Regions from separate parts of the Oceanobacillus sp. E9 genome, predicted to be linked through region 3. Evidence: riboswitches for the same ligand, from Rfam matches in the RefSeq annotation. Region 3 holds a riboswitch; each other region holds the start of a gene.

Region 1 (4,851 bases), on a different contig from region 3:
ATTACTAATTGGCTTTCCAAATATCAAATAAAGAAAGAAACCGAGGATTGGTATAAATAAAAGGACCATCACCCATGCCCAAGAGGACGTAGGGTCTTTACGTTCAAGAAAAATAATAGAAATAGCTAATGCAATATTAAGAATAAATGTTAGTCCTAATAACAAAGAAGTTATTCCCATAGCCATTGCCCCCTAACTAAACAAACACTATACTTTCTAATAATAGCACAGAATTGCTTTTCTAGATAATACCTCTAAGTTCTTTACTGCTCTTTATCTTATATATTGTTCCCAAGTCGATACACATTAAAAAAGAAGTATCTACCAACATTTAAGTCAGTAGAATACTTCTTAAATTGTTATACCCAATTTAAATGTTATCAAGTGCTTGTTGAATATCTTCCCAAATGTCTTCCCATGCTTCAATTCCAACCGAAAGCCTTAATAAGGATTCAGTTATTCCCATCTTTGCTCGTTCCTCAACCGGAATAACGGCATGTGTCATAGAAGCTGGATGTTCCATTAATGATTCCGCATCTCCTAAGCTAACCGCTATTTTTATAAAGTTAAGATTATTTAACACTTGTTGCGCTTCTTTCTTTCCACCTTTGACTTCAAACGCAAGGACGCCTCCTGCGAACTTCATTTGTTTATTGGCAATCTCAACATTAGAAAAATCAGGATCACCAGGATAATAAACGTTTTTTACTGCTTTGTGTAATTTTAGTTGTTGAACTATTTTTTCTGCATTACTACTATGTCTATCCATTCGTATTGGTAATGTTTTTAGTCCTCGAATCAATAGCCACGCATCAAAGGGAGACAAAACTCCCCCAATATCTTTTTGCGTAGTTAAGGCAATTGTATCCATTATCTCTTTTTTTCCAACTGCAAGCCCCGCAATTACATCACCATGCCCCCCAATATACTTCGTAGCACTATGAATGACAAAATCACATCCTAATTCTAACGGCCGCTGTAAATATGGGGACGAAAAAGTATTATCAACTACTACTGGCAGTCGATATTTCTTAGCTACATTCACAACTAATTCTAAGTCAATTACTTGCATGGTAGGATTAATGGGCGTCTCTACATAAATTAATGCAGTATCTTTGGTTATCTGGTCTTCCAATTCCTTTTCGGATAACATAGTGGAGTAATCGGTTCTAATGTTATACTTTTCTTCCATCATAGATAACAAACCATACGTACAGCCATATAATCCTGAAGAGCAAATAATGTGATCATTGGCTTTTGTTAATGCAAGTAAAATAGCGGATACGGCTGCCATCCCAGATGAAAAAGCTAATCCTCGCTCTCCACCTTCTAATGCTGCAATCCTCTCCTCCAAAATGCGTACAGTTGGATTACCTAAACGTGAATAAATATACCCTTCCTCTTCTGCAGCAAACCGTGCTTCCCCCTGTTCTGCTGAGTCAAATGTATATGTTGATGTTTGGAATATTGGAGGTGTCAAGCTCCCAAGCATCTGTGTTGAATCGTAACCTTCATGGATAACTGACGTTTCCATATGTTTATATGACTTTTTTTTCACCAAAATCCCCCTCTTTTATATTGGTTTTCCACCCTAATTAATAATAAAAAAGCTGAACACCAGCATTCGTGTCCGTCCAAGCTCTTGTACAGTCTTATTTAGTTTTTACAGACGATTAATCATCGTCAAATACAATAATAAAGTATTTACAACATTTATGAAAGCGTTTTCTTTATCATGAATTCAAATAATTGATTCTCTTCAAAAATCCATCTATTATTAGATAAAACTCAATGTACTTATAGAAAGAAGGAAAAAATATGGGGAATAAATCATCATTTCAGCAAGGTATGATTCTTGCATTTAGTGCATACTTACTCTGGGGATTTCTACCAATCTATTGGAAACAAATTGACACAATTGAAGCAGGAACTATTCTTGCACACCGTATTATTTGGAGTTGTGTATTTATGATTTTGCTTGTAATGATGTCTGGAAAATGGCGGGCTTTTGTACATACGATAAAGCATATGAAGCAAGATCGAAAAAAAATCATTTCCATCACCTTAGCATCGATTGTAATTACACTAAATTGGTTTTTGTTTATATTTGCCGTCAACGGAGGACACGTTCTACAAGCTAGTTTAGGCTACTATATTAATCCAATTTTAAGTATATTATTGGGATTAATCATTCTAAAAGAACCATCAACCAAAGCGCAGATATTCTCATTTATTCTTGCTGGAGCAGCAGTAATTTATCTTACATTAGGGTATGGGATCTTCCCATGGATATCGATATTTTTAGCTGCTTCTTTCGCCATTTATGGTTTCATCAAGAAGACCCTAGATCTCAGTGCAATGTTTGGGCTTACGTTAGAAACACTTGTTATGACACCATTTGCATTATTATATATATGGTTAGCTCCTCAAGCACAAGGATTTTCATTAAATCCTATCTTGACCGTGGAAAATCTATTTTTAATAGGTGGAGGCATTGTTACTGCTATTCCTTTGCTTCTATTTGCTGCGGGGGCAAGAAGAATACCGCTCGCTTCTGTTGGATTCTTACAGTATGTTGCACCGACTGTGATGTTCTTTCTTGGCGTATTTCTATATAAAGAATCCTTTACTACTCACCATATGATCACATTTTTATTTATTTGGTTAGCACTAGCAATTTATATGTATAGCTTATATAAACAATTACCCCGCAAGCGAGGGAAAAAGCATTGATTATATGAATTTTAAAATAATTATAAATTTACTGTTGACAATCAATAAGAAAACAAGATATACTTTATAACAATTTAATAAGCAAATCTCTTATCAAGAGTGGTGGAGGGAATAGGCCCTGCGAAACCCGGCAACCTGTGGCAATTTTGCTATTGAAAGGTGCTAAATCCTACAGACAATTGTCTGGAAGATAAGAGGAGGTTCGGTTTTATAAAGACAAAGTCCTCTTCTTATGAAGGGGGCTTTTTTTTTAATCCTTCTCTTATTACTTTAAAAATAATAATTTCAAGGAGGAAATACGATGTCTAAATTTCAATCATTACAAGCAGAAACTATCTTACTTCATGGTGGGCAAGAACCAGATCCATCAACTGGATCACGTGCAGTTCCAATATATCAAACTACATCCTATGTGTTTCGAGATACCGAACATGCACAAAATTTATTTGGTTTAGCAGAACCAGGAAATATTTATTCACGTATTATGAACCCAACTGTAGATGCTTTCGAACAACGAATTACTCAACTAGAAGATGGTATTGGCGCTGTTGCTACATCATCCGGTATGGCTGCGATTACGTTAGCAATTCTTAATATTGCTGGTTCTGGAGATGAAATTGTTGCAGATAGCAACTTATACGGAGGTACATTCAATCTATTTGCTAATACCCTTCCACGTTACGGAATTAATGTAAAATTTGTAGATGGTACAGATCCTCAAGCAATTGAAGATGCTATTACAGAAAAGACAAAGGCAGTTTTTGGTGAAATTATAACCAACCCTAGCCTCTATGTATTTGATGTTGAAAAAGTTGCTGAAGTAGCACATAAGCATGGTGTACCGTTAATTATTGATAATACCTTTGCTACACCTTATGTAACAAAGCCATTAACTTGGGGTGCAGATATTGTTGTTCATTCCGCAACTAAATGGATTGGGGGGCATGGAACAACCATTGGTGGTGTTGTCGTCGATAGTGGTCGGTTTGATTGGAATAACCAACGTTTCCCGGACTTTGTAAAACCTGATGAAAGTTATAATGGGTTAAAATACGTTGATCTTGGTGCGGAGGCATATATTACAAAGCTTCGAGTGCAGTTATTACGTGATATTGGAGCATCCCTTAGCCCACAAAATGCCTTTCTGTTACTGCAAGGATTAGAAACATTACACTTACGCATTAAACGACATACGGATAATGCATTACAATTAGCAAACTATTTACAAGCACATCCAGCTGTCGAATGGGTGAATTATCCAGGATTAGAAGAGCATCCATCTCACGAACTGGCAGGTAAATATTTAAAACAAAGCTTCGGATCTATTATTACTTTCGGAATATCTGGTGGTAGAGAAGCAGGTCGAACATTAATAGATAATGTTTCATTATGGTCACATGTTGCAAATGTAGGAGATGCCAAATCTCTCATTATTCATCCGGCATCTACCACTCATCAACAATTAAACGAAGATGACTTAGCATTAAGTGGTGTAACAGAAGAATTAGTACGATTATCCGTAGGTCTTGAGTCTATCGATGATATTATCGCTGATCTTGACCAAGCAATTGAAAAGGCTACTGGTAAATCACGTACAAATAAACCATCTCAAGAGGAAGTTGCAGTACAATGGTTACTTCAATCTCCATTTGATCGAAGCAATGGAGTGAGAAAAAAAGTAATAGCTACGCTTCAAATAGACCAAGATCAAATAGCACCGCTTAAAACACTAGGATATGAAATATTGCCGGTGACATCTTTAAGTGATCTTAATACAGAAGTTGATGCTATTTGGATTGATGAGACAATACCGTCTATCGAAGGAGTAGTACCTACAAATACGATTGTTTTTGCATCGGATAATCAATCTGCGCAATTAAAAAATAATATTGTGATAACCAATCAATCTCCAGCAAAAATCGCACTACAACTTCGTAATGGTCAAGAGACGAAACAACCAATCAAATTATAATTAGCTCTAAAATGTGTTTATGTTTCATTTTATAAGGGTATTAAAATATATATAAGATAAGGAGCCTTCCATAATGAAGGCTTTTTTTTTTGAAAAGATAAGAGTATAAAAATTGGGAATTCCTATCGTTCATAGAAAGATAAGGC
Region 2 (4,851 bases), on a different contig from region 3:
ATAATCTAACCGAATCTTATCAGGCTTTCCATCTGCTGCACTTGAATCAGATCCACATGCTGCTATTAAACTAATTATTATTATCACTAAAGCTATACTCATTAACTTACTTCTCATTAAATTCTCCTCCTTATAATTATTCAAATAAGATTACTTGGTTTTATAACAATGAGGTTCGTACTTCTCCAACTGTATCTAAATGAATAGTATAGGAGATTTACCATCAATATAAGATTTGTTATGCCTTAAATCGATAGCCTACATTATGTTCTTTTAATGTTTTATCTTTCCCAAACAAGAAATGCTTCTCCATATTAGGAGAATAGGGAGAATTAATGGTCTCCTTACCGACTGCCTCTGCAACAGCTCTAAGCATTGCTGGAGATGCTCCACAACATAACCCAATATAATTAACACCAATCCCCTTTGCTTCTTTTGCCCACTCTGCTAATTCATAACGGTTATGGTACAGTGGATCTAAAGCAGTTGGAAAAGTTGTTTCAGTAGGCAAATGGCAACTACAACCACCATCAGGTAAATTAAAAAATGTCGGATGCTCATCTGATGTACGATATGGAATGGGTAATGCTCCTACATAACCGTCTACATGCTTTCTAATTTTTGCAATATAAGGTTGCATCGTATCTGGACCTCGGAAACAATTCATTCCAACTACAAGTGCTCCCTTTTCCGATAATATTTTACAAGATTCCTCTACCGTATAGCCATCCCTTAAAATGTTTTCTCCCATTAACCCTAGTGTAATGACAGCTGGCAAGTCTTTTTTCAATATTTCTTCCAAAGCAATTTCTGCTTCTTCATGATAATAAAATGTTTCACCATTAATAAAATCAACATCTTCTTCTTTACTCCACTGAGCCATTTCAGCGAACATCTCTCTAACTTTAGATTTGCTTGATTCATCATAAGGGTCAAAGATATTTGTATTAGATATATTTCCTGCAACTAATGCTTCTTCCAATGGATGCTCTTTCGCTACTTCCTTTGCTAAACGAATAGCACTTCTATTCAATGGTTCTAATAATTCTTCCTTGCCAATAATGCGCATTTTTTCTCGATGTGCATTGTATGTAAATGCTAATACAACATCCGAACCAGCATTCATAAAATCACGATACGTTTGTTTTAAAGCATCCGGGTTCGCAAGTGCTACTTCTGGTACAAACGAACCTGCCTGTAAATACCCTCTCCTCTCTAATTCAAATAAATATCCTTCTCCTACTATTACCGTACCTTCTTGCAAACGTCTTTTTAAACTACGCTTCATCATAATCTCCTCCTTCATTATTTTTACAAACAAAAACCCTTCTTCCAAAAGTAAGAAGAAGGGTTAACCTACATTGTTCTTCTTATCTTTAAGGCATATAAGCCTATTGGAATTAGCACCATACCTTATAAGGCTGGTTGCTGAGACTTCATCGGGCCAATCCCTCCGTCTCTCTTGATAAGTCTAACTATATTTAATTTTTTAAAAATTAACTTTTTAATATCTTATATGATAACCATAAAATAATCAATAGGAAATTTAAATTATTCATTTATTATTTTTTAAATGATTTCCTAGTGAGTGATGCCGTGCCTGATAAAAAACTGCCAGTTGCAATCTAAATCAAAAATATATTGTAAATATTTGTTATACTATTATCAATCATAGGATTAGGAGTGATGAAAATGTATGAACTAAAAACAAAAGAAACAGAAAACAGTGTTATTCAATTCATCGAAAGTGTTGATCATCTTCAAAAGAAAGAAGATGCTTATAAACTATTAGATATATTTACCGAATCTACTGAGTATCCAGCAAAAATGTGGGGAACAAGTATTATTGGCTTTGGAAAATACAATTATAAATACGCTTCTGGCCACTCCGGAGAATTTTTAATAGTAGGATACTCTCCCAGAAAATCAAAAATTAGTCTCTATCTCGCAACAGATATTGTTCAAGATAGTGAATTAATGACAGCTTTAGGTAAATACACTACCGGAAAATCGTGTGTTTATATTAACAAACTCAGCGATATTAATCTTGATATCTTACGTCGTTTAATTAAACAATCACTTTTCCATATCAAATCAACTTATCCTGATACTGCAAAATAACTTAGCACTGTTCGATCAATATTGCCATTCCTTGGCCGCCACCAGCGCATAAAGTTGCTATACCATATTGCTGTTTTCTTTTTATTAGTTCATAGATTAATGTCGTAATTATCCGGGTGCCCGTAGCACCGACCGGATGACCTAACGCAATCGCCCCTCCATTAACATTTACTTTTTCATGATCCAAACCTAGTTCACGAATAACAGCAACGGATTGAGAAGCGAAAGCTTCATTCAATTCTAGTAAATCTATGTCTTGGATTGTTTTTTGATTTCGTTTAAGTAGTTGTTTGACTGCCGGTACTGGGCCAATTCCCATTATTTCAGGGGAAACACCCGCTGTACTCCAATCTACGATTCTTGCGAGTGGTTGCAAGCCAAGATGTTTGGCATGTGATTCTTTCATAATAACCAAAGCTGAGGCACCATCATTTCTGCCGCAAGCATTACCAGCAGTCACCGTCCCACCTGCTTCAAATACTGGATTAAGATTTGCTAGTTTCTCTAGAGATGTATCAAATCGAGGATATTCATCTACTTCAAATATAGATATCTGTTTCTTTTCCACAACCTCAATAGGAGCTATTTCATCTTTAAACCGTCCACTTTCTATAGCTTTTTTTGCTCTGCGCTGACTTTCTATCGCAAATGCATCTTGATCTTCTCTTGATATATTATATTTTCTAGCAACATTCTCAGCTGTAATACCCATAGATAGATTCTTACCATAGATTTCTTGAGGTTGTTGTCCTGCTTCTAAATTAGAATCGACAATGGTTGTTCGATCTCCTCCAAATCTAGTATTTCGTAAGTATATTGGAGAACGGCTCATACTCTCTGTCCCACCCGCTATGACAATATCAGCTTGATTACTAAGAATTTGTTGTACTCCAGATGTCACTGCCTGGATTCCAGATGCACATAATCTATTTACTGTAAAAGCAGTCACTTGTTCAGGGATACCCGCTCTTAGCGCTGCTACTCTAGCAATATTCGATGATTCCGTCGTTTGTCTTACTTCTCCTAAAATAACCTCATCTACGTGATCAGCTGGCATATAAACTCTTTGTAGCACTTCTTTAATCACATGACTTGCTAGATGACCAGAAGATACATTTTTCAATGATTTACCATATGCTCCAATTGGTGTTCTAGTTGCACTGACAATAACTATCGGATCGTCCATACCTATACCTCCCTACAACTTGCCCTTAGCTATAATGTTTCTTTAATTGTCCAGCAATAATATTCTTCTGAATTTCCGATGTCCCTTCATAAATTCGTGTAATGCGCGCATCTCTATAAAATCGTTCCACAGGAAAATCTGAAATATATCCAATCCCTCCATGAACTTGAACTGCTTTATCTGCTACTCGGTTGTATACTTCCGAACCATACAGTTTTAACATCGCTGCTTCCTTAATTACATTTTCTCCATTGTCAACCATCCATGCCACTTTATAAGTCAAAGCCCGTAATGCCTCTATCTCTACAGCCATTTCAGCTAACATGTGTGCAACTGCTTGGTGTTCAATAATCGACTTACCGAATTGTTTTCTTTCAATTGCATAAGTAGTCGACATATCTAATAACTTTTGGCTTGAACCTAAATTCCGAGCTGCCAAACCAGCACGACCATTGGTTAAAATTTTTAAGGCATTTACATACCCCTGACCCTCTTCACCTAGTAAATTTTCCGCAGGCACTTCACAATTCTCTAAAATTATTTCCGCTGAGTGAGAACCTCTCAGACCCATTTTTTCTTCAATCGCTCCTATATGAAATCCCGGAGCTCTCTTTTCTTCAATAAAAGAAGAGATGCCTTTTGCTCCTTTCGTTGGATCTGTAACTGCCATCACAGTAAACACTTCTGCTTCTGTGGCATTGGTAATGTAATGTTTTATTCCATTTAATATATATTTATCTCCCTTTTTAACGGCAGAAGTTTTTAAAGCACTTGCGTTCGACCCAGCTTCAGGTTCAGTTAGCGCAAATGCGCCTATTTTTTCTCCACTTGCCATGGAAGGCAAGTATTTTTGCTTTTGTTCTTCATTCCCCATTTCCACTATTCCAACAGTACCAATTCCAGTATGAGCTCCGATTAGAGTCGTATATCCATTATGCGTTGCTCCAATTTCTTCATATAATGCACACTTTCCTATCATTCCAATCCCTATTCCACCGTAGTGTTCAGGGATACTTAAACCAAATAACCCCATTTCTTTTGATAATTCAATTATTCGTTCGGGGATTCTATTTTTTTGTTCAATATCATCAGCGACCTGCTCTACCTCTGTTTGAATAAAGTTTCGAACGTTTTCTTTTAAAGATTGAATGTTTTTATCTAATTCAAAGTTCAAACTGTATGACCTCCTATTGTTGCAAGTTTCAATGTACTGTAGAAAAAAGCAAAGAGGCTGAGACAGGTATTTACTTAAACGAATGATATATAAAGAAAACTATCAGAAAAGAAATATACTCCGGTTGCTCATGCATAGGAGTCTGCACAGTCCTTCTCCCCCAAACCTTAATATTTCTTCTGCTTCTTCTAGTTATCGTTCGTTCTTTGAACAAAATCTCAACCTCTACTAGATGATTAATTCTTCGTAGATACTTTAATCAATTGGAATTCCTATTATTTCTCCATCTTCAACTGCACTAACTCTCGTAAGAATTTCGAATCCTCCATTTTCATCTATATTTGGAATGACATATACTTGTTTTTCTTCT
Region 3 (4,851 bases):
TAATAATGTAATATAAAATCGTGTCGTTAAAAAATTCAACCGGTTTATTTTGAGTTTTACTTCTCTATTCATATAAGCTCTCTTTTTTTAATTCGGAGGTAGATAGGTTTACAATATAAAAACACCCCCAAGTTAGTTGTTAGAGGTGCAAATTATTAATAATCATTATTACTTACTGTCTTGTCTTTTTATGACCTTCTTCTGCTTCTTCTTGTTCTCTTTGTTCTTTAATCTGTTTATGTCTTTGACGTTGGCGATAACCGTATGTCGAAGATAGAACTACATCCTCATTCTCTAAGGCAGAGCCAAGTGCACCTATAATCGTTGCAATACTAGTAGCTGTCCATGCGATGTACAGATAGCTCGTAAAGTTAATTTCCTCATTTATTTGATTTTCAAGCAATTCTGCTGGAATAAAAATATTAACAGCAAAAGTAAATAAAACGTATAGAATAATATAATACAAACATACAGTTGATAGCAAGGTAAAAACGGTAGTAGCATTATATAGTTTTCGAATATAGTCATCTTTACCATCTTGAGGTCGTTCCCACAATTTATGGGCTACTATAATCCAACTTACCATGGACGTAATAGCAATAAAAGTTAGTAAAATCATCCGTGGTAATGAATAATAATCACTCAACTGCCATAGTGTTGGGAAGACCAGCGCGTATGCTCCGGTAGTAAATGCAATCATAATTACTTTCATAAATGCTGGAAAGAGTGACCATGGGCGATTGGCTCGTACCATTCCGGAAATGATTCGTATAGCAATACTCCATTTCCGTGGAACAGTAAAACGAACATCGATATTGCATTCACCATGCGTCTCATGCTCATCAGGTGTTTCTCGTTTAATAGGGGAAATTCTTTCTAAGAAACGTTTTCCGATTAAGCGTGTTGAACTTTTATTCTTCAATTCTTTATAATCTTCATTCATAGATTGAAGATGAAGTTCGGCCTTTTTTCTATCGCCATCAGAGCTGCCATAATACATTTCGTTTACTAACTGTAATATGGACTCTCGTAGTCTTTTAATCATCCTTGTTGAGCCCAGACTAGGCATGCTAATTAATGCTATGTTTTCGTCTTGATTTGCTTCTGCAATAATTAGCCGTTTTTCTTTGAATAAAGGTAAATCTGTAAGACAAATTCCAAAGTCCCAGTCGTTTTTTTTCTTCTTATTTTGAGTAGCTTTTAGAATGTCAATAGATTCACCAGTACCTGTAAGTGGGTCTTCAATATATTGAACCTCCCATTCGCAATCATCGTCTACGTAAAACTGTAGTAGATTTGGGAGTTCTTCTTTTAATTTTGCTGCAATATAGTTGGGATAACCTGGAGCTGAAATTAAACCAATACTCCTACTAGTTGAACATGTAGTCATAACTTCACCCTTTTCATTGTGCCGATATTAGTATGTTATTCTGTTTAGCCGAAAAGCAAAGGGTTTAAACTACAATTTTAGGTTAACTTAGTAGATGAACTGGCGACGTATAGAGAATTATAACTTATTAAAACTAGGTAGTTATGGTAGTTTTAAATTGTATTATGAAGGTACATTTTAATACGGTTCCATAAAAGCAGCTATGTTACAGACAAAAGTCTACGTAGTCGAATGGGTGAACATGTAATTTCTTCCGAATCCCACAAGTCGAATAAAAGTCTAAGCCAGAATAAATAAAAACATATACAATATAGTCCAATTGGTTTAAATTTTTCATTACATTGAATTAATTGAAAATTAACTATTGACAGTTATTTGCTGGTTCGTTATGCTAATATACAAATCTTACACAACTATATAATATTTTCCTTATCAAGAGTCGGGGGAGGAACCTGGTCCGTTGATCCCGCAGCAACCAGTTACAGTTAAGTAACATGGTGCTCATTCCAGCAAGCTTATGCTTGATAGATGAGAAAAGTGTTTATGCCCACTAAATGAAACTCTTCCTCATCGGAAGGGTTTTTCTTTTTTCAAAAGGGGAGTGTAAAGAAAAACTGGAACAATGTGACTTTAAATATGACTAAACCAATAAGTTAACTTTATTTAGGAGGCGGATCAAAACAGTTACACAAGCCAAGCAATCGAAATTTTTATTAAAACGAAAAGGAGAGAGTGTATTATGCCAACTACAAAAACAGAGAGTCTTTATAAAAAATCGTATTTCAGTCGTATCCAAGAATTAAAGGAATTTGCACCAGGTGTATTTAATTCGTTCTTTGCCTTCAACAACAAAGCGCTCGAAGAAGGGAAGCTTTCCGTGAAACAAAAAGAATTAATTGCAGTGGCAGTTGCTCACATTACAGGTTGTCCATACTGTATTGAACTCCATGTAGGAAATGTGAAAAACCAAGGTGCTGATAAAGAAGAAGTAACTGAGGCAATATTTGTTGCAACAACATTAAAAGCAGGCTCTTCATTAGCGCACGCAGTAAATGGATTGAATGCATATGACGGAAATGATGATGATGAGTTATATAAAGCTTCCTACTTTAAACGACTACAAGAACTAGGTGAGATAAGTGATGATGCTTTCAAAGCTTTCTTGAAATTTGATGGAGCGGTTTTAAAAGAAGGTAAACTTACATTGAAGGAAAAAGAGTTGATTGCAGTAGCCTCTGCGCATACAACAGGATGTGCTTATTGTATTGACTTGCATACGAAAAATGCAAAGGAAGCTGGAGCCAGTAAAGAAGAGTTATCAGAAGCTATTTTTGTAGCTGTTGCTCTTAAAGCAGGTTCTGCATTAGCGCACAGTGTCAATGCATTAAATGCTTACGATGAAGAGTAGTTTAATAGATTCCCAATGTTAATTAATGTAATTATCTTATTCAGATACTAAAAAGGAGCTGAGCATATGGCAAAACAAATTCATTTTAATGGATTCGTGCAAAATTCACCTTCCCCTCATTCAACGGGGCTTTGGAAACATGAGAAAGATTATGGAATAAATCATAATCGTTTAGGTTACTGGACGGAAATTGCGCAAATTCTAGAACGCGGCAAATTTGACTCGTTATTTATTGCTGATGTATTAGGGACGTACAGTGTTTATGGGAAAAGCCATGACGCAGCGACGAGAGGCGCAGTTCAACTTCCTGCACATGATCCTTTACTTCCTATTACAGCAATGGCCGCAGTTACCGAGCATCTTGGTTTTGCGCCAACAATTTCTACTACCTATGCACAACCCTATGTACTAGCACGTCAGTTATCCACATTGGACCATTTAACAGGAGGAAGAGTTGGATGGAATGTCGTTACTTCCTATTTGGAAAGTGAAGCAGTCAATATGGGGTTAACAGAAAGGTTACCGAAAGAATTGCGTTATAATCGAGCGGATGAATTTTTAGATGTGGTATACAAACTTTGGGAGCATAGTTGGGATGAGGATGCGGTGATTTATGACCGTGCCAATGATACTTTTGCTAACCCAGAGAAAGTTCGCTTAATTAATCATAGTGGGGAGTTTTTTAATGTGCCAGGACCGCACTTAGTTGAACCCTCGCCGCAACGAACGCCAGTATTATTCCAAGCGGGAGCATCACCAAAGGGAAGAGATTTTGCGGCAAAACATGCAGAGGCAGTTTTTACAAAGCAAACATCTATTGAATCGTTGAAAAATTATTCTTCCGATATTAAGAAACGTGCTCAAGAAAAAGGAAGAAATCCAGATGACGTTAAAATATTCCCATTGATGTTACCAATTGTTGGCTCAACAGAAGCAGAAGCGATTGCGAAGTATGAGGACTTCGTAAACCATATCAGCTATGAAGGTACGGCATCCTTACTATCAGGACATACAGGAATTGATTTTTCAGAGTATAATCCAGATCAATATATTGAAGATATTGAAACAGAAGCAGTACAAGGGAATCTAGACCTGTATACGAAAGACCCATATCGTAAATGGACATTACGTGAAGCAATAAAAAATCATGGACTTGGAAATGGTTGTCCAAAGTTTGTAGGTACTCCAGAACAGATCGCTGATCAAATACAAAAGTGGGCTGTTGAAGGTGATATAGATGGTTTTAATGTTGCATTAGCAACTTCTCCAGATACATTTAGAGATTTTGTAGATCATGTAATACCTATATTACAAGATCGTGGAATCTATCGTACGGAGTATGAAGGAAATACATTACGTGAAAATATATTCGGTAAAGGGAAAAAGCGATTGGCTGAAAATCATGTAGCGAAGCAACCAAGAAAGGTTCATACATAATATTTTTAGGTGTGAACTAGATTAGTAAATTAAAACCATGCCACTTCCGTTGACATGGGTCTATAATTTTACAATCGTTTGAAAAGGAGTGAATAGCAGATGGTCACATATTATTTTATTGGAGTTGTCGTCTTCTGGATAATTGGTTTGATTATCTGGAATAAATTCTACCCAAAAGGAATGGAGGAGGACACGAATGCTGACTGATAATCAAACGACTCTTGCGTGGATCATCGGAGCGTGTCTCTTTGGCTACTTTTTGCTCATTGTTTGGTTTGGTAAGCGAGGAGCTAAATATAGTTGTTCAATGAAGGGTTTTTCCATTGCTAAAGGTAAGGTGAGTCCATGGCTAATTGGAATTAGCTTTGGTGCAACCTATTCTAGCGCTAATTTATTTATTGGTGTGCCTGGATGGGCGTATATGTATGGTACACCTGTACTTTGGTATACTTTAGGGTGTTTTGGAGTCACATGGATTGGCTTATTACTTGTAACAAAAAAGTTTTGGGAACAGGGGCAAAACAATGAAGGTAGTTTAACGCTCCCCCAATGGCTAGGTAATCGATATAATAGTAAAGCTTTACAAGTCATTGTAGCGTTATTAATTCTATTTAAC

The links. Region 3 has a riboswitch for S-adenosylmethionine ahead of AQ616_RS07785 (carboxymuconolactone decarboxylase family protein). Riboswitches for the same ligand answer to the same signal wherever they lie in the genome.
Region 1: it holds a riboswitch for S-adenosylmethionine, as region 3 does, so the genes downstream of both, AQ616_RS00675 (O-acetylhomoserine aminocarboxypropyltransferase/cysteine synthase family protein) here and AQ616_RS07785 (carboxymuconolactone decarboxylase family protein) in region 3, are expected to answer to the same signal.
Region 2: it holds a riboswitch for S-adenosylmethionine, as region 3 does, so the genes downstream of both, AQ616_RS17330 (homocysteine S-methyltransferase family protein) here and AQ616_RS07785 (carboxymuconolactone decarboxylase family protein) in region 3, are expected to answer to the same signal.

The regions. Positions count from the first base shown of each region.
Region 1 is NZ_LSNA01000001.1:152,417-157,267, forward strand. Features, by position in the region: gene cls (cardiolipin synthase) at 1-180, opposite strand, end outside; gene megL (methionine gamma-lyase) at 371-1,534, opposite strand; gene rarD (EamA family transporter RarD) at 1,819-2,733, shown strand; SAM riboswitch class I at 2,821-2,930, shown strand; gene AQ616_RS00675 (O-acetylhomoserine aminocarboxypropyltransferase/cysteine synthase family protein) at 3,035-4,705, shown strand.
Region 2 is NZ_LSNA01000009.1:240,070-244,920, forward strand. Features, by position in the region: gene AQ616_RS17325 (aliphatic sulfonate ABC transporter substrate-binding protein) at 1-117, opposite strand, end outside; gene AQ616_RS17330 (homocysteine S-methyltransferase family protein) at 239-1,288, opposite strand; SAM riboswitch class I at 1,368-1,472, opposite strand; gene AQ616_RS17335 (DUF1801 domain-containing protein) at 1,693-2,121, shown strand; gene AQ616_RS17340 (thiolase family protein) at 2,123-3,307, opposite strand; gene AQ616_RS17345 (acyl-CoA dehydrogenase family protein) at 3,333-4,481, opposite strand; gene AQ616_RS17350 (ABC transporter substrate-binding protein) at 4,737-4,851, opposite strand, start outside.
Region 3 is NZ_LSNA01000006.1:173,764-178,614, forward strand. Features, by position in the region: gene AQ616_RS07775 (catalase) at 1-3, shown strand, start outside; gene AQ616_RS07780 (hypothetical protein) at 173-1,390, opposite strand; SAM riboswitch class I at 1,817-1,925, shown strand; gene AQ616_RS07785 (carboxymuconolactone decarboxylase family protein) at 2,130-2,798, shown strand; gene AQ616_RS07790 (LLM class flavin-dependent oxidoreductase) at 2,865-4,235, shown strand; gene AQ616_RS07795 (sodium:solute symporter family protein) at 4,432-4,851, shown strand, end outside.